Regions from separate parts of the Streptomyces sp. P9(2023) genome, predicted to be linked through region 1. Evidence: predicted binding sites of a transcription regulator. Region 1 holds the regulator's gene; each other region holds the start of a gene.
What was found. The regulator HrcA, encoded in region 1, represses chaperone genes, less so after heat shock. The targets are predictions, from matches to a motif close to TTNGCACTCNGNNNNNCNGAGTGCNAA.
Positions count from the first base shown of each region.

Region 2: a site for HrcA is predicted at 2,733-2,759, ahead of groES (co-chaperone GroES). Genes of this name have one in related genera too.
Region 3: a site for HrcA is predicted at 4,795-4,821, ahead of groL (chaperonin GroEL). Genes of this name have one in related genera too.

Region 1 is NZ_JAUPWM010000015.1:49,085-56,513, forward strand. It holds gene Q5762_RS20495 (AMP-dependent synthetase/ligase) at 1-931, shown strand, start outside; gene hemW (radical SAM family heme chaperone HemW) at 1,075-2,307, shown strand; gene Q5762_RS20505 (DUF3097 domain-containing protein) at 2,604-3,404, opposite strand; gene Q5762_RS20510 (MBL fold metallo-hydrolase) at 3,415-4,137, opposite strand; gene hrcA (heat-inducible transcriptional repressor HrcA) at 4,288-5,304, shown strand; gene dnaJ (molecular chaperone DnaJ) at 5,305-6,444, shown strand; gene Q5762_RS20525 (nitronate monooxygenase) at 6,635-7,429, shown strand, end outside.
Region 2 is NZ_JAUPWM010000005.1:117,668-125,096, reverse strand. It holds gene Q5762_RS09965 (ester cyclase) at 1-433, shown strand, start outside; gene groL (chaperonin GroEL) at 530-2,158, opposite strand; gene groES (co-chaperone GroES) at 2,278-2,586, opposite strand; gene Q5762_RS09950 (DUF6234 family protein) at 2,860-3,237, shown strand; gene Q5762_RS09945 (hypothetical protein) at 3,234-3,416, opposite strand; gene Q5762_RS09940 (polysaccharide deacetylase family protein) at 3,413-4,339, opposite strand; gene Q5762_RS09935 (THUMP-like domain-containing protein) at 4,449-5,630, shown strand; gene Q5762_RS09930 (hypothetical protein) at 5,689-6,306, opposite strand; gene Q5762_RS09925 (RNA polymerase sigma factor) at 6,317-7,429, opposite strand, start outside.
Region 3 is NZ_JAUPWM010000025.1:46,293-53,721, forward strand. It holds gene Q5762_RS26110 (trehalose-6-phosphate synthase) at 1-33, opposite strand, end outside; gene Q5762_RS26115 (hypothetical protein) at 43-1,101, opposite strand; gene Q5762_RS26120 (glucosyl-3-phosphoglycerate synthase) at 1,158-2,123, opposite strand; SAM riboswitch class I at 2,245-2,402, shown strand; gene thrC (threonine synthase) at 2,396-3,718, shown strand; gene Q5762_RS26130 (MoaD/ThiS family protein) at 3,748-4,026, shown strand; gene Q5762_RS26135 (cold-shock protein) at 4,459-4,662, shown strand; gene groL (chaperonin GroEL) at 4,985-6,613, shown strand; gene Q5762_RS26145 (SRPBCC family protein) at 6,777-7,244, shown strand; gene Q5762_RS26150 (GNAT family N-acetyltransferase) at 7,241-7,429, shown strand, end outside.

The DNA of each region.
Region 1 (7,429 bases):
GGCGGCGGGCGTGGCCCGCGAGTACGCCAAGGTCACCCAGGACAACTTCCGCCGCACCGGCACCGCCTCCGCGCCCTTCGGCCTCTCGGCGAAGCACAAGGTCGCCGACGCGCTGGTCTACAAGAAGCTCCGCGAGGCCTTCGGTGGCCGGCTGCGCGCCGCCGTCTCCGGTTCCGTCGCGCTGGCGCCCGAGATCGGCTACTTCTTCTCCGGTGCGGGCATCCACATCCTGGAGGGCTACGGCCTGACGGAGTCCAGCGCCGCCTCCTTCGTCAACCCGGGCGAGGCCTACCGCACCGGCACGGTCGGCAAGCCGCTGCCCGGCACCGAGGTCCGGATCGCCGACGACGGCGAGATCCTGCTGCGCGGCCCCGGCATCATGGAGGGCTACCACGGCCTGCCCGAGAAGACGGCCGAGGTCCTGGAGGCGGACGGCTGGTTCCACACCGGCGACATCGGCGAGCTGTCCGCCGACGGCTACCTGCGGATCACCGACCGCAAGAAGGACCTGTTCAAGACCTCGGGCGGCAAGTACATCGCGCCGACCGAGATCGAGGGCCAGTTCAAGGCCGTCTGCCCGTTCGTCTCGAACATCGTCGTCCTGGGCGCCGACCGGAACTACTGCTCCGCGCTCATCGCGCTCGACGAGCCCGCCATCCTCGGCTGGGCCGCCGAGCAGGGACTGTCGGGCAAGTCGTACGCGGAGGTCGTCGCCGCCCCGCGGACCCAGGAGATGGTCCAGGGGTACGTCGACCGGCTCAACGAGGGCGTGCAGCGCTGGCAGACGATCAAGAAGTTCCGGCTGCTGCCGCGGGACCTGGACGTCGAGCACGGTGAGCTGACGCCGTCGCTGAAGATGAAGCGGCCGGTGGTGGAGCGGACGTACAAGAACCTGATCGAGGAGATGTACGCCGGGGCGCGGGAGGCCTGATCCTCGGGATTCGACGGGGTTCGACGGATTCGGTGGGATTCGACGGGGTTCGACCGGGTTCCTCGGGTTCCCCGACGGGGTCCCCCGACTGAGTTGTCCACAGGTCGGGCGGCTTACCTCGGGCGGTACGGGACAATGGGCTCATGCCTTCCGTACTGCCCGATGGTGAGCCCATGCCCGAGGACGGGGCGCTGCCCGCACACGCCCTGGAAGGGGCCGGGGAGCGGCCGCTCGGGTTCTATCTGCACGTGCCGTACTGCGCCACGCGGTGCGGCTACTGCGACTTCAACACGTACACCGCGAGCGAGCTGCGCGGTGCCGGGGGCGTGCTCGCCTCCCGGGACAACTACGCGGGGCAGGTCGTCGAGGAGATACGCCTCGCCCGGAAGGTCCTCGGTGACGACCCGCGACCGGTGCGGACGGTCTTCGTCGGCGGCGGTACGCCCACGCTGCTCGCCGCCGGGGATCTCGTACGGATGCTGGGGGCGATCCGGGACGAGTTCGGGCTCGCGGACGACGCCGAGGTGACGACGGAGGCGAATCCGGAGTCGGTGGACCCGGCGTATCTGGAGGAGCTCCGGGCGGGTGGCTTCAACCGCATCTCCTTCGGGATGCAGAGCGCCCGGCAGCACGTCCTGAAGGTCCTCGACCGTACGCACACGCCGGGGCGGCCCGAGGCGTGCGTCGCGGAGGCGCGGGCGGCGGGGTTCGAGCACGTCAACCTGGACCTGATCTACGGGACGCCGGGGGAGTCCGACGACGACTGGCGGGCGTCCCTGGAAGCGGCGATCGGGGCGGGCCCGGACCACGTCAGCGCGTACGCGCTGATCGTGGAGGAGGGGACGCAGCTGGCGCGGCGGATCCGCCGGGGCGAGGTGCCGATGACGGACGACGACGTGCACGCGGACCGGTACCTGATCGCCGACTCCGTCTTCGCGGAGGCCGGCTTCGACTGGTACGAGGTGTCGAACTGGGCCACGTCGGAGGCGGGGCGGTGCCTGCACAACGAGCTGTACTGGCGTGGCGCGGACTGGTGGGGGGCGGGGCCGGGGGCACATTCGCACGTGGGGGGTGTGCGGTGGTGGAACGTGAAGCATCCGGGGGCGTATGCGGCGGCGCTGTCCTCCGGCAGGTCGCCGGGTGCGGGGCGCGAGGTGCTGTCGGCGGAGGACCGCCGCGTGGAGCGTGTGCTCTTGGAGCTTCGGCTGCGGGAGGGCGTCGAGCTGGGGCTGCTCAAGTCCGCGGGGCTTGCCGCGTCCCGGAGGGCGCTGGCGGACGGGCTCCTTGCCCCCGAGTCGTACGCCCAGGGGCGGGCCGTCCTGACCCTGCGGGGTCGGCTGCTCGCCGACGCGGTCGTCAGGGACCTGGTGGACTAAGACTTGATCCGTACGTCCCGAAGGAGGTACGGACTGCATCCGGTCGGCTGGTCCGGGCGCTCCGGCGTGGTCGCCTCGCGGCGTCCCATCCGGGGTTGCTCGGGGCCGATCCGGAATTCGGGGAGCAGAGGCACAGCCTGAGCTGCGCTGCCGCGTGATCCGTACCGGCAAGCCGGCGACGAACACGATGCGGTTGACTCCCGCGGGCGCTCTTCTACGCCCACCCCGAAGGGCCCGACCAGCCTACCGGCCGGGGCGCCGGACTCGGGGACGATTGCCCGCAACGGGGTCCGTTCCTACGGTGCCGTTACGAAGTCGATCAGTTCTTCCACGCGGCCCAGGAGCTCCGGTTCCAGGTCCTTGTACGTGTGGACCCGCGACAGGATGTGCTGCCAGGCCGCTCCCGTGTTCTTCGGCCAGCCCAGGGCGCGGCAGACGCCCGGCTTCCAGTCCTCGCCGTGGGGGATCCTCGGCCACCCCGCGATGCCGACCGACGACGGCTTCACCGCTTCCCAGACGTCGATGTACGGGTGCCCCACGATCAGCACGTCCGGGGACGTGACCTGTGCCGCGATGCGGGACTCCTTCGAGCCCGGGACCAGGTGGTCGACCAGGATTCCCAGGCGCGCGTCCGCCGCCGGGGCGAAGTCCGCGACGATCGACGGGAGGTCGTCGATGCCCTCCAGGCACTCCACCACCACGCCCTCGATCCGCAGGTCGTCCCCCCAGACCCGCTCCACCAGCTCCGCGTCGTGCCGGCCCTCCACATAGATCCGGCCCGCCCGCGCCACCCGCGCCCGCGCCCCCGGCACCGCGATCGAGCCCGAGGCCGTGCGGGTCGGACGCGTCGGCCCAGCAGAAGGGCGCGTAAGCGTCACCACCTTGCCCTCCAGGAGGAAGGCCCTCGGTTCCAGTGGGAACACCCGGTGCTTGCCGAAGCGGTCCTCCAGCGTCACCGTGCCGGCCTCGCAGCGGATCACCGCCCCGCAGAAGCCCGTCGAGACCTCCTCCACCACGAGGTCCAGCTCCGCCGGCACATCCGGCACCGGGGCGGATCGCTTCCATGGGGGCGTCAGGTCCGGGTTGTAGCTGCGCATCTGCGTGACGTTATGCGACGGCGAAGCGGCGTGCCAGTTCCTCGCGTTGGTGCCGTACGAACGCCGCGTCCACCACCGCCCCGTGCCCCGGTACGTACGTCGCCTCGTCCCCTCCCAGCGCCAGCAGTCGGTCCAGCGCCGCCGGCCACCGCCCAGGCAGCGCGTCCGGGCCCGCCTGCGGCTCGCCCGACTCCTCCACCAGGTCCCCGCAGAAGACGACCTCCCTCGGCCCCGGCACCAGGAGCGCCAGGTCGTGCGCCGTATGGCCCGGGCCCACGTTCGCGAGGAGGACCTGCCGGCCGCCCAGGTCGAGCGTCCACTCGCCGGAGACCACGTGCTGCGGCGCCACCAGCACGTCCACCGCCTCCGCCGCCGCGAACGCGTCCACCCCCTGCCGTACCGCGTCCGTCATCAGCTCGCCGCCCTCCCGGCGCAGCAACGCGTCGACGCCCACCGCGCCGAACACCTCCGCCCCCGCGAACGCCGCCGTGCCCAGGACATGATCGAAGTGCGGGTGGCTCAGTGCGATGTGTGTCACTCTTCGGCCGCCCGTAAGACCCTCGATCTGGGCCCGCAGCTCCGCCCCCTCCCGGAGCGTGGAGCCCGTGTCGTACAGCAGTACCGCCTCTTCCCCCACCACCAGGCCCACCGTGGCGTCCCAGACCGGCAGGCGGCGCCTGCCCACCCCGTCCCCCAGCCGCTCCCAGCCGAGCTCTTCCCAACCGACATTCATACCGCGACGCTAGCGCCTACCAGCCCGCCTCCTTGCCAGGAGCGATGCCCGCCGCCGTACACTGGCCGGGGGATTCCTGGCACTCGGGCAGGGCGAGTGCCAAAAGCGGAGCAACCGAAGCAACCGATACGACAGCTGGAGGTGTGCGCGATGCTCAGCGAACGCAGACTCGAGGTGCTGCGCGCCATCGTCCAGGACTATGTCGGGACGGAGGAGCCGGTCGGCTCCAAGGCGCTCACGGAGCGCCACAAGCTCGGTGTCTCGCCCGCCACCGTGCGCAACGACATGGCCGTCCTGGAGGACGAGGGCTACATCGCCCAGCCGCACACCAGCGCCGGCCGCATCCCGACCGACAAGGGCTACCGGCTCTTCGTCGACCGGCTCGCCGGCGTCAAGCCGCTGTCGACGCCCGAGCGGCGCGCGATCCACAACTTCCTCGACGGGGCCGTCGACCTCGACGACGTCGTCGGGCGCACGGTCCGGCTGCTCGCGCAGCTGACCCGCCAGGTCGCCGTCGTGCAGTACCCGTCGCTGACCCGCTCGACGGTCCGGCACGTGGAACTGCTCTCGCTGGCCCCGGCCCGGCTGATGCTCGTGCTCATCACGGACACCGGCCGGGTCGAGCAGCGCGTCATCGACTGCCCGGCGCCGTTCGGCGAGACCTCGCTGGCCGACCTGCGCGCCCGGCTCAACAGCCGGGTCGTCGGCCGCCGTTTCGCGGACGTGCCCCAGCTGGTGCAGGATCTTCCGGAGTCCTTCGAGGAGACGGAGGACCGCGGCACGGTCTCGACGGTGCTCGCGACCCTGCTCGAAACGCTGGTGGAAGAGCACGAGGAGCGGCTGATGATCGGCGGAACCGCCAATCTCACCCGCTTCGGCGACTTCCCCCTCACGATCAGGCCTGTGCTCGAAGCCCTTGAGGAGCAGGTCGTGCTCCTCAAGCTGCTCGGCGAGGCCAAGGACTCGGGCATGACCGTACGGATCGGGCACGAGAACGCCCATGAGGGCCTCACCTCCACGTCCGTCGTCGCGGTCGGCTACGGTTCGGGCGACGAGGCAGTCGCCAAACTCGGCGTGGTCGGACCGACCCGCATGGACTACCCCGGAACGATGGGAGCGGTACGCGCAGTGGCACGTTACGTCGGACAGATCCTGGCGGAGTCGTAAGTGGCCACGGACTACTACGCCGTACTCGGCGTGCGCCGCGACGCGTCCCAGGACGAGATCAAGAAGGCATTCCGGCGGCTCGCGCGCGAGCTGCACCCGGATGTGAATCCCGATCCGAAGACGCAGGAGCGGTTCAAGGAGATCAACGCCGCCTACGAGGTGTTGTCGGACCCGCAGAAGAAGCAGGTCTACGACCTCGGTGGCGACCCGCTGTCCGCGTCCGGCGGTGCGGGCGGAGCCGGCGGCTTCGGCCAGGGTGGCTTCGGGAACTTCTCGGACATCATGGACGCGTTCTTCGGTACGGCGTCGCAGCGCGGGCCGCGCTCGCGCACCCGGCGCGGCCAGGACGCGATGATCCGGCTGGAGATCGACCTCAACGAGGCCGCCTTCGGCACGACGAAGGACATCCAGGTCGACACGGCCGTCGTCTGTACGACGTGTTCGGGTGAGGGCGCCGCGCCCGGTACCTCCGCGCAGACCTGTGACATGTGTCGCGGTCGCGGTGAGGTCTCGCAGGTCACCCGGTCCTTCCTGGGCCAGGTCATGACCTCCCGCCCCTGCCCGCAGTGCCAGGGCTTCGGCACCGTCGTCCCGACCCCGTGCCCCGAGTGCGCGGGCGACGGCCGGGTCCGGTCCCGTCGTACGCTCACGGTCAAGATCCCGGCCGGTGTCGACAACGGCACCCGCATCCAGCTCGCCGGTGAGGGCGAGGTCGGCCCGGGCGGTGGCCCGGCGGGCGACCTGTACGTCGAGATCCACGAGACCCCGCACGAGACCTTCCAGCGACGGGGCGACGACCTGCACTGCACGGTCACCATCCCGATGACGGCGGGCGCGCTCGGCACGAAGGTGCCGTTGCAGACGCTGGACGGTCTGGAGGAGGTCGACATCCGCCCGGGCACCCAGTCCGGCCAGTCGATCCCGCTGCACGGTCGCGGCATCACGCACCTGCGCGGCGGCGGACGCGGCGACCTGATCGTGCACGTCGAGGTGATGACCCCGTCGAAGCTCGACCCCGAGCAGGAGCGACTGCTGCGCGAACTCGCGCAGTTGCGCGGCGAGGAGCGGCCCACGGGTCAGTTCCAGCCGGGGCAGCAGGGGTTGTTCTCGCGCCTCAAGGACGCGTTCAACGGGCGGTAGGCGCATGACTGCCGGGGGTCCGGGGGTTGCCCCCCGGGTCAACACAGTCAGCCGGGGCAGCAGGGGCTGTTCTCGCGGTTGAAGGACGCGTTCATCGGGCGGTAGGCCGAGATCGGGCACGGTTCGGACCCTAGGAAGGGGCGGCATCCGCAGTCGCGGATGCCGCCCTTCCGTATGAAACGATGCCCGCATGTCCACCGCGCTGAACGATCTCTCCCGATACCCGATCGTGCAGGCCCCCATGGCCGGTGGCGCCTCCTGCCCGCAGCTCGTCGGGGCCGTGTGCGAGGCCGGCGGGCTCGGGTTTCTCGCCGGGGGGTACAAGACCGCGGGCGGGCTGTACCAGGAGATCAAGCAGGTGCGCGGGCTGACCGGGCAGCCCTTCGGCGTCAACCTCTTCATGCCGCCGGGCGGGCAGCACGCCGACCCCGCCGCCGTCGAGGTGTACCGGCACCAGCTCGCCGGGGAGGCCACCTGGTACGAGACGGAGCTCGGGGACACCGACAGCGGGCGCGACGACGCGTACGACGCCAAGCTCGCGATCCTGCTCGAAGACCCGGTCCCCGTCGTCTCGTTCACCTTCGGCTGCCCGGACCGGGACACCTTCGACGCGTTCGCCCGCGCCGGTACGTTCACGATCGTCACCGTCACCTCCGCCGAGGAGGCCCAGGCCGCCCAGTGGGCCGGCGCCGACGCCGTCTGCGTCCAGGGCGTCGAGGCCGGCGGGCACCAGGGCACGCACCGCGACGACCCCGACGCCGCCCTCGCCGGGACCGGGCTCCTCACGCTCGTCACCCAGGTCCGGGAGGCCGTGCAGCTGCCGATCGTCGCGACCGGCGGGATCATGCGCGGCGCGCAGATCGCCGCCGTCCTGGCCGCCGGGGCCGACGCCGCCCAGCTCGGCACCGCGTTTCTGGTCTGCCCCGAGTCGGGCGCGCACGCGCTGCACAAGCAGGCCCTGACCAACCCCCTCTTCGTCCGGACC
Region 2 (7,429 bases), on a different contig from region 1:
CCGGGACGAGCAGCTGTACAAGTCCAACGCCCGCCACCTCTTCGAGCTCATGGCCTCCGAGGGCGAGCTGCCACCCCTCGACGAGGTCCTGGCGGAGGGCTACCACGACCACGATCCGACGAACGCGCAGGACGTCATCGGCATGGACGCGGTCCGCCGCGAGGTGGAGATGTGGCGGGGCGGGTTCGACTTCGCTTTCACCGTCAACGACCAGATCGCCGAGGGCGACCGGGTGTGCACGCGGTGGACCTGGATCGGCACCCACACCGGCGACTTCATGGGGCTCCAGCCCACCGGCATGAAGGTCTCCATGACGGGCACGACCATCCACCAGTTCCGGACGGACGGCAAGATCACGGAAGGGTGGTGGCAGTACGACCTGCTCGGGCTGATGGGGCAGCTCGGCGCGGTGGAGGGCGTGGACAGCCCGTAGAAAGCCCGTAGAAACGTCCGCACAAACGCCGAGGCCCGGCGCCCCTCGGGGCACCGGACCTCGGTGATCGACTACGAGCGATCAGCTACGTGCGCGTCAGTGCGAGTGACCGTGGCCGTGGCCGTGGCCGTTGTCCGCCGACTCCTCTTCCTTCTTCTCCACCACGAGGGTCTCGGTGGTGAGGAGCAGGGAGGCGATCGAGGCGGCGTTCTCCAGCGCGGAGCGCGTGACCTTCACCGGGTCGATGACGCCGGCCTTGACCAGGTCGCCGTACTCGCCGGTGGCGGCGTTGAAGCCGTTGCCCTTCTCCAGCTCCGCCACCTTCGAGGTGATGACGTAGCCCTCGAGGCCGGCGTTCTCGGCGATCCAGCGCAGCGGCTCGACGGCGGCCTTGCGGACGACCGCGACACCCGTGGCCTCGTCGCCGGTCTTGCCGAGGTTGCCCTCGAGGACCTTGACGGCGTGGACCAGAGCGGAGCCACCACCGGAGACGATGCCCTCCTCGACCGCGGCGCGGGTCGCGGAGATGGCGTCCTCCAGACGGTGCTTCTTCTCCTTCAGCTCCACCTCGGTGGCGGCGCCGACCTTGATCACGCACACGCCGCCGGCCAGCTTCGCGAGGCGCTCCTGGAGCTTCTCGCGGTCCCAGTCGGAGTCGGTGGACTCGATCTCGGCCTTGATCTGGTTGACGCGACCCGCGAGCTCGTCGGCGTTGCCGCCGCCCTCGACGATGGTGGTGTCGTCCTTGGAGATCGTCACGCGGCGGGCGGTGCCCAGCACGTCAAGACCGGCCTGGTCGAGCTTGAGGCCGACCTCCTCGGCGATGACGGTGGCACCGGTGAGGGTGGCCATGTCGCCGAGCATCGCCTTGCGGCGGTCACCGAAGCCGGGGGCCTTGACGGCCACCGCGTTGAAGGTGCCACGGATCTTGTTGACGACCAGGGTCGACAGGGCCTCGCCCTCGACGTCCTCGGCGATGATCAGCAGCGGCTTCGAGGAGCCGGCCTGGATGACCTTCTCGAGCAGCGGCAGCAGGTCCTGGATCGAGGAAATCTTGCCCTGGTGGATCAGGATGTACGGGTCGTCGAGGACGGCCTCCATACGCTCCTGGTCGGTCACCATGTACGGGGACAGGTAGCCCTTGTCGAAGGCCATGCCCTCGGTGAAGTCGAGCTCCAGGCCGAAGGTGTTGGACTCCTCGACGGTGATGACACCGTCCTTGCCGACCTTGTCCATCGCCTCGGCGATGAGCTCGCCGACCTGCTGGTCCTGCGCGGAGAGCGCGGCCACGGCGGCGATGTCGGACTTGTCCTCGATCGGACGGGCGGTCGCGAGCAGCTCGTCCGAGACGGCCTTGACCGCGGCGTCGATGCCCTTCTTCAGGGCGGCCGGGGAGGCACCCGCGGCGACGTTCTTCAGGCCCTCGCGGACGAGCGCCTGGGCGAGCACGGTGGCGGTGGTGGTGCCGTCACCCGCGATGTCGTTGGTCTTGGTCGCCACCTCCTTCACCAGCTGAGCACCGAGGTTCTCGTACGGGTCCTCGATCTCGACCTCGCGGGCGATCGTGACACCGTCGTTGGTGATGGTGGGGGCGCCGAACTTCTTGTCGATGACGACGTTGCGGCCCTTGGGGCCGATCGTCACCTTCACCGTGTCGGCAAGCTTGTTGACGCCGCGCTCAAGGGCGCGACGGGCGTCCTCGTCGAACTTCAGGATCTTCGCCATGGGAGCGATTCAGCCCTCTCGGATTTCGTGGTGAAACTGGTGAAACGAACTGCGCCCCGGACGCCCGGTGCGGGGTCAGGGGCGCAGCTCAAAGCATCTGCTTCAGGTACTTCGGTGAATTACTTCTCGATGATCGCGAGCACGTCGCGAGCCGAGAGGACGAGGAACTCCTCGCCGTTGTACTTCACCTCGGTGCCGCCGTACTTGCTGTACAGCACGACATCGCCGACCTTGACGTCGAGCGGCAGGCGCTCGCCGTTCTCGAAGCGACCCGGACCGACGGCGAGGACAGCACCCTCCTGGGGCTTCTCCTTCGCCGTGTCCGGGATGACCAGGCCAGAGGCGGTGGTCTGCTCGGCGTCGAGCGGCTGGACCACAATGCGGTCCTCGAGCGGCTTGATGGCAACCTTGGAGCTGGTGGTCGTCACGATCCGACCTCCCCCTTCGGAGATCTCACGGGGCTAACTGTCTGGGGTGGCGACCAGGTGGATCCGTCGTCGCGGGTGCCGGACCTGCCCGTCGCTGTGTTGGCACTCTCCAGTGGGGAGTGCCAGAGCCGAGACTATGACTGCGATTAGCACTCGGTCAAGCGGAGTGCCAATTCAGCGACGCGTGGCGGTTCGGTACCGCAGCACGTTCGATTCGGTCTCGGGACGGGCAACGGCGTTACGGAGCGGATGGTTCCGCACGAAGGTGCGGACATGACAACGCCCTCGCGCCCCCTGGTCCGCACGGTCCGCACGGGCACGGACATCGCCGTCGGACTGGTGTTCCTGGTCCTGGACGGCGTACTCGCCCTGGCCGCCGCCGTCTTCCTGGCCGCGCGGAACCTCGGCGGCGCACCCGACCCGCGCGACGCGAGCCCGCCCCCGATGGACTGGGTTCCCGTGATCGTCTTCGGCGTGGTCACCGGAGCCGTCCTGCTGCTCGCGTGGGCGATGCCGCGCGGCGGCCGGGTGTGGACGGCCGGGTGTCATTTCCTCGCGGCGGGGCTGCTCTTCCTCGTCACGCTGCTCGTCGCGGGGGAGCAGTGGGCGTACGCGCACCCCACCCCCGCGAGGAGCGCGAGCGCTCCCTAGCGGCGGCGCGCCGTCGTCGGGCCGTCGTCGGGCACGGTGAGCGTGTGGAACACCCGGACCGCCGTCTTCCGCCCCAGGCGCTCGATCGGGTCCACGGACGACGCGCACCCCGAGATCCCCGGCAGCAGGAGCGCGCCGGCCATCGCGAGGCCGACCGCCGGCCGGCGCGCGCGGGTCACACGTAGTCCTCGAGCTTCGCGACCGCGTACCCCTTGGCCGTGATCGTCTTCATCACCCGGCGGATCATGTCCGGCATCGAGCCCTTCCAGTCCTCCTTGCCCCGGAAGTGCGTGAGCACGATGTCGCCGGGGTGCAGGTCGCGGTCCCACTCGCGCCACTCCATCCGGTCCGGGAAGGCCTCGGAGGCCCACAGCGGAACCGCCTTCACCCCGCACGTCTTCGCCGCGCGCAGCGTGTCCTCGTTGTAGTTGCCGTACGGCGGCCGGAAGAGCGGGGGCCGCTTCCCGTACCGCTTCTCGATGGTGTCCTGCATCCCGCAGATTTCCCGCTTCTGGGCGCTGTACGAGAGCCCGGGCAGGTAGCGGTGGTTGAGGGTGTGGTTGTGCAGGGAGACGCCGGCGGCCTGCATCTTCTTGAAGTAGCCGTAGTCCTCCTTGACCAGGTAGTCGCTGAGGAACGCGCTGTACGGGATCCGCAGCTCGCTCATCATCCGCACCAGCTCGGGATCCTTCTCCGCGCCGTCGTCGATCGTCAGGAAGACGACCTTCTGTTTGGTCGGCACGGTGGTGAAGACCGGCGGCAGCCCCTCGCCGTCCGTCTCGAAGCCCTTGCGGGTGGTGATCTTCGGCTTCACGGCGGGCGGGGCCGGGGCGTCCAGCGGCGGCCGGTCCAGGCCCCACTTCTTGGCGGCGGCCACCCGGGCGGCGCGCTGCGCGCGGACCTTCTCGACGTACGTGTCGAGCGCGGCGGCCGCGCCCTCCGCCTGCGGCTGACCGGCGGCCGGGCGGGCGGGGCCCTTACGGCCGCCCGAGCCGCCCTCCCCGTCGCCGGAGGGGCCGGCGCAGGCGGATCCGAGCGCGGCGACGACCAGTGCGGCGCCCACCGGGCGACGGAGACGCGCCGCCGACCCCTTTCGGCGCATTTCTTCTTTTTGTCTTACTAGCTGCATGGCGCCGCATCCTGTCAGCGGAGCGCCCCGCGCGGCCCCCGACACCACCGCCCGGCGCCCACCATCCCCCGGCTGGCCCACAATGGGACGGGTGACCGACCTCGCCGACTTCACCGCCCTGCTCACCCCCGAGGGCCAGACGCTGCTCGCCGCCCTGCGCGACTACGACCCCGCCCAGGAACTGGCCGTCGCCTCCCGGCTGCGCCGCGAGCACCCCGCCGAACTGGTCTCGGCCGCGCTCGGCCAGGCCCGGCTGCGGCAGCGCGCGGTGGCGAAGTTCGGCGCCGAGGACGCGTACCGGATGTACTTCACCCCCAACGGCGTCGAGCAGTCGACGCGGGCCACGGTCGGGACGTACCGCGCGGAGCGGCTCAAGGCGCTCGGGGTGCGGAGCGTGGCCGACCTGTGCGGCGGGATCGGCGGCGACGCCCTCGCGTTCGCCCGGGCCGGGATCGCGGTCCTGGCCGTCGACCGTGACCCGCTGACCGCCGAGGTCGCCCGCGCCAACGCCGAGGCGCTCGGGCTGGCCGGGCTGATCGAGGTGCGGTGCGCGGACGTGACCGAGATCGACACCAGCCCGTACGACGCCGTCTTCGTGGACCCGGCACGCCGGGGCGGCCGCGGCCGCATCTTCGACCCGGAGGCGTACTCGCCGCCGCTCTCCTGGGCCGTCGAGGCCGCCCGCAAGGCCCCGCGCGCGGCGCTGAAGATCGCCCCCGGCATCCCGCACGAGGCGGTGCCGGCGGAGGCCGAGGCGGAGTGGATCTCGGACGGCGGGGACGTGAAGGAGGCCGTGCTCTGGTTCGGCACCTCCCCCGGCACCCGCCGCGCCACCCTCCTGCCGTCCGGCGCGAGCCTGACCGGCCGCGGCCTGCCCGACCCGGCGGTCCGCCCGGTCGGGAAGTACCTCTACGAGCCGGACGGCGCGGTCATCCGCGCGCATCTGGTCGCCGAGGTCGCAGAGGAGCTGGCCGGGGGCCTGATCGACGAGACGATCGCGTACGTCACGGCGGACGCCCTCACCCCGACGCCGTTCGCCACGGCGTACGAGATCACCGACGAACTCCCCTTCAACCTCAAGAAGTTGAAGGCCCTGCTGCGCGAGCGCGAGGTCGGCACGCTGACGGTGAAGAAGCGCGGCTCGGCGGTCGAGCCCGAGGAGATCCGCCGCCGGGTCAAGCCGAAGGGCCCGAACGCGGCGACGGTCATCCTGACCCGGGTCGCGGGCGCCCCGACGATGCTGATCGGCCGCCCGGCGGCCTGACCCCGGGCGGGCACTGCGCCATGAGGCCCGCGCGCCAAGAGCCGTACGCCCATCAGCGCTACGCCACGAGCCGTACCGCCAGCCGGTAGTGCCCGACCGCCTTCACCGCGGCCGTCATGCCGCTGACCCACAGGCCGAGCCCGGCGCCCACGAAGTAGGCGGCCGTGCCGTAGCCGCCGCGGCCCGGGCCGGTCGCCTCGGCGGGCGCGGCCAGCGAGAGCCACAGGCCGACGGCGCACAGCGCGAAGGCGAGCAGCAGCCAGACGACGCCGAGGACGGGCTCGCGCAGCCGCGCGTCGGCCGCGCGGTCGCCGTCCAGGGCGGCCCACCGGATCAGCCGGTCCCGCGCCTCGCGGTCCCGGCGGGCGCCCCGGGCGAGGAAGAAGACGGCGGGGACCACGGCGCACAGCCCGAGGCCCAGCAGGAAGAACGAGAACATGCCCGCGAAGGGGTCGATGGAGTCGTCGAGGGCGATGAGCCCGGCGCCGCAGATCCCCCAGCCCAGTTCCAGGACGGCCAGCCACATCAGGAAGACCACCAGCCGTGTTCCGCCGATCAGTCGGCGGTTGAGCTCGGTCATCGCCCGCGCCCGGTCGGCCAGTCGGGCCTCGTGGTCGGGCCAGCTCTGTATCTCGGCGGGCGGCGGGGGTGGGGGCAGGGCGGTACGCGGGGACATGCGGCCGAGACTACCGAGCCCCCGGCTCACCCCGCCCGGACGGCCCGCCCGTCCCGAAACGCCCCCTGCCGCCCGCCCGTTCCGCGCGCTCGCGCAGCAGTGCGCGTTCCCGCTCGTTGCGGGTCAGGGCGGCGGCCCGCTCGAACTCCGCGCGGGCCTCGGCCGGCCGGCCGAGTCGCTCCAGCAGGTCGCCGCGGACGCTCGGCAGCAAGTGGTAGCCCGCCAGGGCCGGTTCCTCGGCGAGGGCGTCGACGAGGGCGAGGCCCGCCTCCGGGCCCTCGGCCATCGAGACGGCGACCGCACGGTTCAACTCGACCACCGGGGAGGGCGCGACGGACGCCAGTCGCCCGTAGAGGCCGGCGATCGTCCGCCAGTCCGTGGCCCCGTACGTGGGCGCTTTCGCGTGGCAGGCGGCGATGGCGGCCTGGAGGGCGTACGGACCGTACGAAGCGCCCTCGCCCGCCCGCCCCAGCGCCTCGAAGCCGCGCAGGATGAGGCGGCGGTCCCAGCGGCTCCGGTTCTGGTCGGCGAGGAGGACCGGCCGCCCGTCCGGACCGGTCCGGGTCGCCGTCCGGGAGGCCTGGATCTCCAGCAGGGCGGCCAGACCGTGGACCTCGCCCTCCTTCGGCATCAGCCCCGCGAGCACCCGGGCCAGCCGTAGCGCGTCCTCGCACAGTGCGGGGCGCAGCAGGTCGTCGCCCGCCGTCGCCGCGTACCCCTCGTTGAAGATCAGGTAGATGACGTCGAGCACCGAGCCGAGCCGGGCCGCCCGCTCGTCCCCGTACGGGACCTCGAACTCCACGCCCGCCTTCGCCAGCGCCCGCTTCGCCCGCACGATCCGCTGTGCGACCGTCGCCTCCGGTACGAGGAAGGCACGGGCGATCTCGTCCGTGCGCAGCCCGCCGACAAGCCGCAGCGTCAGCGCGGTCCGTGCCTCGGCGGAGAGCACCGGGTGGCAGGCGGTGAAGATCAGCCGCAGCAGGTCGTCGTCGATGTCGCCGGGCCCGGACGGCTCGGGGTCGTACGCGGCCTCCGGCACCTCCCGCCCGACCTCGGCGAGCTTGCGCGCGTACGTCTCCCGGCGCCGTACGAGATCCACCGCGCGGTTCTTGGCGGCGGCCGT
Region 3 (7,429 bases), on a different contig from region 1:
ACCCCGGTTGGACGCCACGAGCACAGAAGCCATGTGGCGAACCTAGCCCGTCGCGTAAACGCTCAAACGTACGTATACGACTCTGGCGAATCCTCGCCGCGTGCCCGCGATGGACAGGTTGTTCGCCTGCTTCGGCGAGACGGCGCCGTCGTCCTCGCTGACGAAGAAGTTGTCGGTGTTGCCGGTGTGGGCCTCGGTGACGTTCCTGCCGTCGACCAGGAACGTGTCGCCCGGCGTGTTCCAGTCGCCCTCGTAGGCCGTCACGCTCGCCCGCGCCTTGCCCGTCGTCCGGTGGAACCCGTCGACGGTGATGGTGGTCGCGGGGGAGGTGGACCGCTGGAGGACGTGCCCGCCGTAGACGTACACGTTCCGCCGGTTTGGCGCGAAGGTCGGCTCGGGGCCCGCGAATTCGTACACCACCGTCAGGGACCAGCCCGCCACACAGCCCCTGCCGTCCGGCGCCCAGATGTTGCCGACCGCCACTTGCGCGTCCGCGCCGGTCACACCCGCGAACGCGGCCGTCACGTCCGACTCGCCGGTGTAGTAGTGCGGGCCGCTCGTCTCCGCCGGGTCGGTCACCATGCTGTCGATCGAGACCGCCGTCGCCGCCCCCGCCCCGACCCTGATGTGCGGCGCGGTGGTGGCGTGGTCGCCGGGCGAGGTCACCACGTCGGCGCCGGAGATGTCGCAGCGCTTCAGCCGCGCCCCGCTCGGCCCCTTGTGCGTGCCGTCGTTGCCGCCCCAGAAGAGCCGGGCGTACGCGACCCTCGCTCCCGCCGGGATCACGACATGGCCGGTGCTGGAGCCGTAACCGGCGGCCATGGAGGCGGTGTTGATCCGCTCCATGACGAAGGTGTTGTTGTTGTCCCTGCCCTGTCCGGCGGCCGAGGTGGCGCAGCGCGCGGCCAGGTCGGCGGGGGCCGTGGGGCAGCCCGTGACCGTGTTGCCGATGGTGGTGAAGTCGCCGTACAGCGACTCGTCGTAGCGCTTGCCGAAGGGCTCCACCACGTCCGCCGCGGCCGGACCGGCGGCGGCGAGCGTGAGCGGGAGCGAGCCGAGCGAGCCGGCGGCGAGGGCGAGCGCCGCCAGCGACGTGGTCATTCGATTTTTGAACCGCATGAAACGGAAATTTAGGCAAAAACGACAATCGTTCTGCGTTACGCCACGCGGCGGTGTGCGTACTCCGCGATCTCGGCCATCGGCGGCCGCTCCTCCGTGTCCACCGCGTACGTCCGCGGCGTGAACCCCGCCTCGCCCCGCTCGAACTGGGTCAGCCGGGGCCGCACCAGATGGCCCCGGGAGAGCCGCAGCTGCGCCGTCCGGTAGATCGCCGCCGCCATCCGGCCCAGCGCCCGCCCGTCCTGATGCCGGTGCTTGCGGACCCCGACGTCCACCTGCGCGAGGGCGTCCAGGCCGACCGTGTGCAGGGCGTCCACCAGCAGGCCCAGCTCCACTCCGTAACCGACCGGGAACGGCAGCCGTTCGAGCAGCGAGCGGCGCGCCGCGTACTCGCCGCCCAGCGGCTGTACGAAACCGGCCAGCTGCGGCCAGTGCAGATTGAGCAGCGGCCGCGCCACCAGCTCCGTCACCCGGCCGCCCTGGCCTGGGGCGTCACCGAGGGGGCGGTCGTACATCGCCTTCACGAAGTCCACGTCCGGGTCGGTGAGCAGCGGGCCGACGATCCCGGTGACGAAATCCGCCGAGAAGTCCCGCAGGTCCGCGTCCACGAAGCAGACGATGTCCCCCTCGGTCGCCATCAGTGACCGCCAGAGCACCTCGCCCTTGCCGGGCACGGCCGGTATCCGGGGGAGGATCGCGTCCCGCGCCACCACCCGCGCCCCGGCCGCCGCCGCGACCTCCGCCGTACGGTCGGTGGAACCGGAGTCGATCACCACCAGCTCGTCGACGAGCGGGACCGCCTCGGTCATCAGCTCGCGCCGGATCACGCGGACGATGTCGCCGACCGTCGCCTCCTCGTTCAGCGCGGGCAGCACGACGCTGACCGTCGTCCCGGGCCTGGTCCCGGGCTTCGTCCCGTGCTTCGCCGCCAGGATCCGGTCGAGCGAACGGTCCGCCACGGACCAGGACCGCCGGGCCAGCCAGCGCTCCACTTCATCCAGCAACGTGATCTCCATCTCGCGGTTCGGACGACCATCTCAACCGTCCATGCCTTCGGTTACAGTCTTGAACAACGCGAACGCCCGATGCATGTCGGGGTGCCGTCCGTGTTCCACAACCGAATACCGCTCATCCAGAGGGGCAGAGGGAAACGGCCCGTTGAAGCCCCGGCAACCCTCCAGCCGGTCTCGTCCGCAGTCGTCCGTACTGCGCCCGCGAGGCTCCCGGCTAGGGAAGGTGCCAAATCCGTCTCATGACGACGTTCGTCATGGGAAAGATGAGGAGAAAGGGCCTCGCCTCCATGGCTGTACAGACTGTTTCCACCAATGCTTCCACCACTGGGTCCGTCGATCTCGGTCCCGCTTCCGGCCTTTCCTGCCGGGAATGCGGTGAAGTCTTCCCGCTCGGCCCGATCTTCGCCTGTGAGCTGTGTTTCGGCCCGCTCGAAGTGAAGTACGACCTCCCCGCCGGCGACCCCGAGGCGCTGCGCAAGCAGATCGAGGCCGGCCCCGCCAACATCTGGCGCTACGCCCCGCTGCTGCCCGTCCCCGCCGACGTCGCCGAGAAGCCGAACCTGAACCCCGGCTGGACCAAGCTCGTCCAGGCCGACAACCTCGCCCGCGAGCTGGGCGTCGAGCCCGGCAAGCTCTTCGTCAAGGACGACTCGGGCAACCCGACGCACTCCTTCAAGGACCGCGTCGTCGCGCAGGCCCTGGAGGCCGCCCGCGCCTTCGGCTTCACCACCCTCTCCTGCTCCTCCACCGGCAACCTGGCCGGCGCCGTCGGCGCCGCCGCCGCCCGGGCCGGCTTCCGCTCCTGCGTCTTCATCCCGCACGACCTGGAGCAGGGCAAGGTCGTCATGGCCGCCGTCTACGGCGGTGAGCTCGTCGGCATCGAGGGCAACTACGACGACGTCAACCGCTTCTGCTCCGAGCTCATCGGCGACCCGCTGGGCGAGGGCTGGGGCTTCGTCAACGTCAACCTGCGGCCGTACTACGGCGAGGGCTCCAAGACCCTCGCGTACGAGATCTGCGAGCAGCTGGGCTGGGTCCTGCCCGACCAGCTGGTGATCCCGATCGCCTCCGGCTCGCAGCTCACCAAGATCGACAAGGGGCTGCAGGAGCTCATCGCGCTGGGCCTGGTCGAGGACAAGCCGTACAAGATCTTCGGCGCGCAGGCGGAGGGGTGCTCGCCGGTGTCGGCGGCCTTCAAGGCCGGCCACGACGTCGTACGGCCCCAGAAGCCGAACACCATCGCCAAGTCGCTGGCGATCGGCAACCCGGCCGACGGCCCGTACGTCCTCGACATCGCGCGCCGGACGGGCGGCGCGGTGGACGACGTGAACGACGAGCAGGTCGTCGAGGCGATCAAGATCCTGGCCCGGACCGAGGGAATCTTCGCCGAGACGGCGGGCGGGGTGACGGTCGGCGTCACGAAGAAGCTGATCGAGGCCGGTCTCATCGACCCGAGCCTGACCACGGTCGTGCTCAACACGGGTGACGGCCTCAAGACCCTGGACGCGGTGGCCGATACCTCGCAGGCGACCGCCACCATCAAGCCGAGCCTCGACGCGTTCCGCGACGCGGGCCTCGCCCACTGACCACCCCTCGTCACGGAAGGCAGCACCACATGAGCGTCAAGGTCCGTATCCCCACCATCCTCCGTACCTACACGGGCGGCCAGGCCGAGGTCCCGGCGGAGGGCGCCACCCTGTCCGAGGTCATCGCCGACCTGGAGAAGAACCACGCGGGCATCGCCGCCCGTGTCCTGGACGACCAGGGCAAGCTGCGCCGCTTCGTCAACGTGTACGTGAACGACGACGACGTGCGCTTCGAGCAGGGCCTGGAGACGGCGACGCCGGACGGCGCGGGCGTCTCGATCATCCCGGCGGTCGCGGGCGGCTGCTGAGCGCTTTGACCGATAGCGCGCCCGCGGGCTCGCTTTACCCGGAGTAACCGAATTGCCCCCTCCCGCTGGAGAAGCGGAGGGGGCAATTCTGCATGGTTGAGCGGGGTAGAGTTGGGGAAGTCCCCCCGGCTCCACTCCGCCGCTCCGTGCCAGGCGCATATGAGAATGCGTCCGCACGTGACAAGAAGCAGCCAAAGTGCACGAACGTTGTGTACCTTCTGCGCGCTTTGCCGGGCCCGACTTGCCCCGGAATTCATTCAATTCTCCGGAATTCTCCTTTACGCCGTGCCCAGAATTCTCGTCCGATTGACCTGTTGCAGAGGGCAGTTGGGCAGATACATTCAGCCGCGGTCGACGCGTTCCGGCGCAGGGTCTGACCCGGGTCCGCGAAGTGCGGGTCCCGCGCAAGGGCCAGTAATAGGGGAGTTAGGCATGGCTCAGGGCACCGTCAAGTGGTTCAACGCGGAGAAGGGCTACGGCTTCATCGCGGTCGACGGTGGTGCGGATGTATTCGTCCACTACAGCGCGATCCAGATGGACGGTTACCGCACCCTCGAAGAGGGTCAGCGGGTCGAGTTCGAGATCTCGCAGGGCCAGAAGGGTCCGCAGGCGGACATGGTCAAGCTCGCCGTCTGAGCACGGCGCGATCGGCCACCACGTACGCATCACGCGTTCTCACGCCGAGGGGTCCGCATCCTGACCAGGATGCGGACCCCTCGTGCGTGTTCGGGCGGGTGCGCGCACAGGGGTTCCGATCACCGAGAGGCGCTTGCACTCTCCTATGCCGAGTGCTAATCATTGCGTTAGCACTCTGAAGGTGAGAGTGCTTACGAGGATCGGGCAGACGAGGTCCGCGGCCAGGTGGGGCAAGGAACCGCCGGGTACGCAGGCCGTCCGTCGCGGGCGTCGGCGCGGTCCTGGAGCGTTATCCACCCCATGTCCGGGAGGACCACTTCACATGGCCAAGATCATCGCGTTCGACGAGGAGGCACGGCGCGGTCTCGAGCGCGGGATGAACCAGCTCGCCGACGCCGTCAAGGTCACCCTTGGCCCCAAGGGCCGTAACGTCGTCCTCGAGAAGAAGTGGGGCGCCCCCACGATCACCAACGATGGTGTTTCCATCGCCAAGGAGATCGAGCTCGAGGACCCGTACGAGAAGATCGGCGCCGAGCTGGTCAAGGAAGTCGCCAAGAAGACGGACGACGTCGCCGGTGACGGTACGACCACCGCGACCGTCCTCGCCCAGGCGCTCGTCCGCGAGGGCCTGCGCAACGTGGCGGCCGGCGCCAACCCGATGGCCCTCAAGCGCGGCATCGAGAAGGCCGTCGAGGCCGTCTCCGGCGCCCTGCTCGAGCAGGCGAAGGATGTCGAGACCAAGGAGCAGATCGCTTCCACGGCCTCCATCTCCGCCGCCGACACCCAGATCGGCGAGCTCATCGCCGAGGCGATGGACAAGGTCGGCAAGGAAGGCGTCATCACCGTCGAGGAGTCCCAGACCTTCGGTCTGGAGCTGGAGCTCACCGAGGGTATGCGCTTCGACAAGGGCTACATCTCGGCGTACTTCGCCACCGACATGGAGCGCATGGAGTCGTCCCTGGACGACCCGTACCTCCTGATCGTCAACTCCAAGATCTCCTCGGTCAAGGACCTGCTCCCGCTCCTGGAGAAGGTCATGCAGTCGGGCAAGCCGCTGCTGATCATCGCCGAGGACGTCGAGGGCGAGGCCCTGTCGACCCTGGTCGTCAACAAGATCCGCGGCACCTTCAAGTCCGTCGCGGTCAAGGCCCCGGGCTTCGGCGACCGTCGTAAGGCCATGCTGAACGACATCGCCATCCTCACGGGCGGCACGGTCATCTCCGAGGAGGTCGGCCTCAAGCTCGAGAACGCGGGCCTGGACCTGCTGGGCCGCGCCCGCAAGGTCGTCATCACCAAGGACGAGACCACGATCGTCGACGGTGCCGGTGACAGCGAGCAGGTCGCCGGTCGCGTGAACCAGATTCGCGCCGAGATCGAGAACAGCGACTCGGACTACGACCGCGAGAAGCTCCAGGAGCGCCTGGCGAAGCTCGCCGGTGGCGTCGCGGTCATCAAGGCCGGTGCCGCGACCGAGGTCGAGCTCAAGGAGCGCAAGCACCGCATCGAGGACGCCGTTCGCAACGCGAAGGCGGCCGTCGAGGAGGGCATCGTCGCCGGTGGTGGCGTGGCCCTGCTCCAGGCTTCCTCGGTCTTCGAGAAGCTCGAGGCGGACCTGTCGGGCGACGAGGCCACCGGTGCCAACATCGTCAAGCTGGCGCTCGAGGCCCCGCTGAAGCAGATCGCCATCAACGCCGGCCTCGAGGGCGGCGTCGTGGCGGAGAAGGTCCGCAACCTGCCCGTCGGTCACGGCCTGAACGCCGCGACCAACGAGTACGTGGACCTCATCGCCGAGGGCATCATCGACCCGGCGAAGGTGACGCGTTCCGCGCTGCAGAACGCGGCCTCCATCGCCGCGCTGTTCCTGACCACCGAGGCCGTCATCGCCGACAAGCCCGAGAAGGCCGGCGCGGCCGCCCCGGGTGGCATGCCGGGCGGTGACATGGACTTCTGAGCTCCGGCTCGGTAGTTCCTCGCTGTATCGCCGTACGCGAAAGCTGTACGCGAAAGCTGTACGCGACTGAGGGCGGCACTCCCTGTGGGGGGTGCCGCCCTCGGGCGTTCGGGGTGATTCGGAGTGATGCTGGGAGGAGGGCCCCGAGAGGCGGGAGCGAGCCATGGTCACGTTGCTGACGACACCGGCCGACCGCGAGCTGGTCATCACCCGCACCTTCGGCGCCCCGCCCGCCCGGGTCTGGCAGGCGTGGACCCGGCCCGAGCACGTCCGCCAGTGGTACGGCGTGGCCGCGATGCCCACGACGATCTGCGACATCGACCTGCGGGTCGGCGGCGCGTGGCGCTGGGGCCAGCGGGCGCCCGACGGCCGGGAGATCGTCTTCTCCGGTACGTACGAGGAGATCCTCCCGAACGAGCGCCTCGTCTACACGGAGGTCTTCGAGCTCATGCCCGGCCCGCCGGTCCACGTCACCCTCACCTTCGACGACACCCCGGACGGCGGCACGGCGCTGACCAGCACCTCGATGTGGCCGTCCTCGGAGATGCGCGACCAGGCGCTGGCGACCGGGATGGAGGCGGGAGTCAAGGAGGAGTACGACCGTCTCGCGGTGTACCTGGAGACGATGTGAGCCTGGTCGTGCCGCGGCTCCCGGCGGGCTCCTTCGAGGTGCGCCCGTGGGAGCGGGCGGACCTGCCGCTGGTGGAGGAGGCGTCGTCGGACCCGTACATCCCGCTGACGAACACGGTTCCGCCGGTGTACTCGGAGGGGGAGGGCGAGGCGTTCGTACGGCGGCAGTGGAGCCGCGCCGAGACG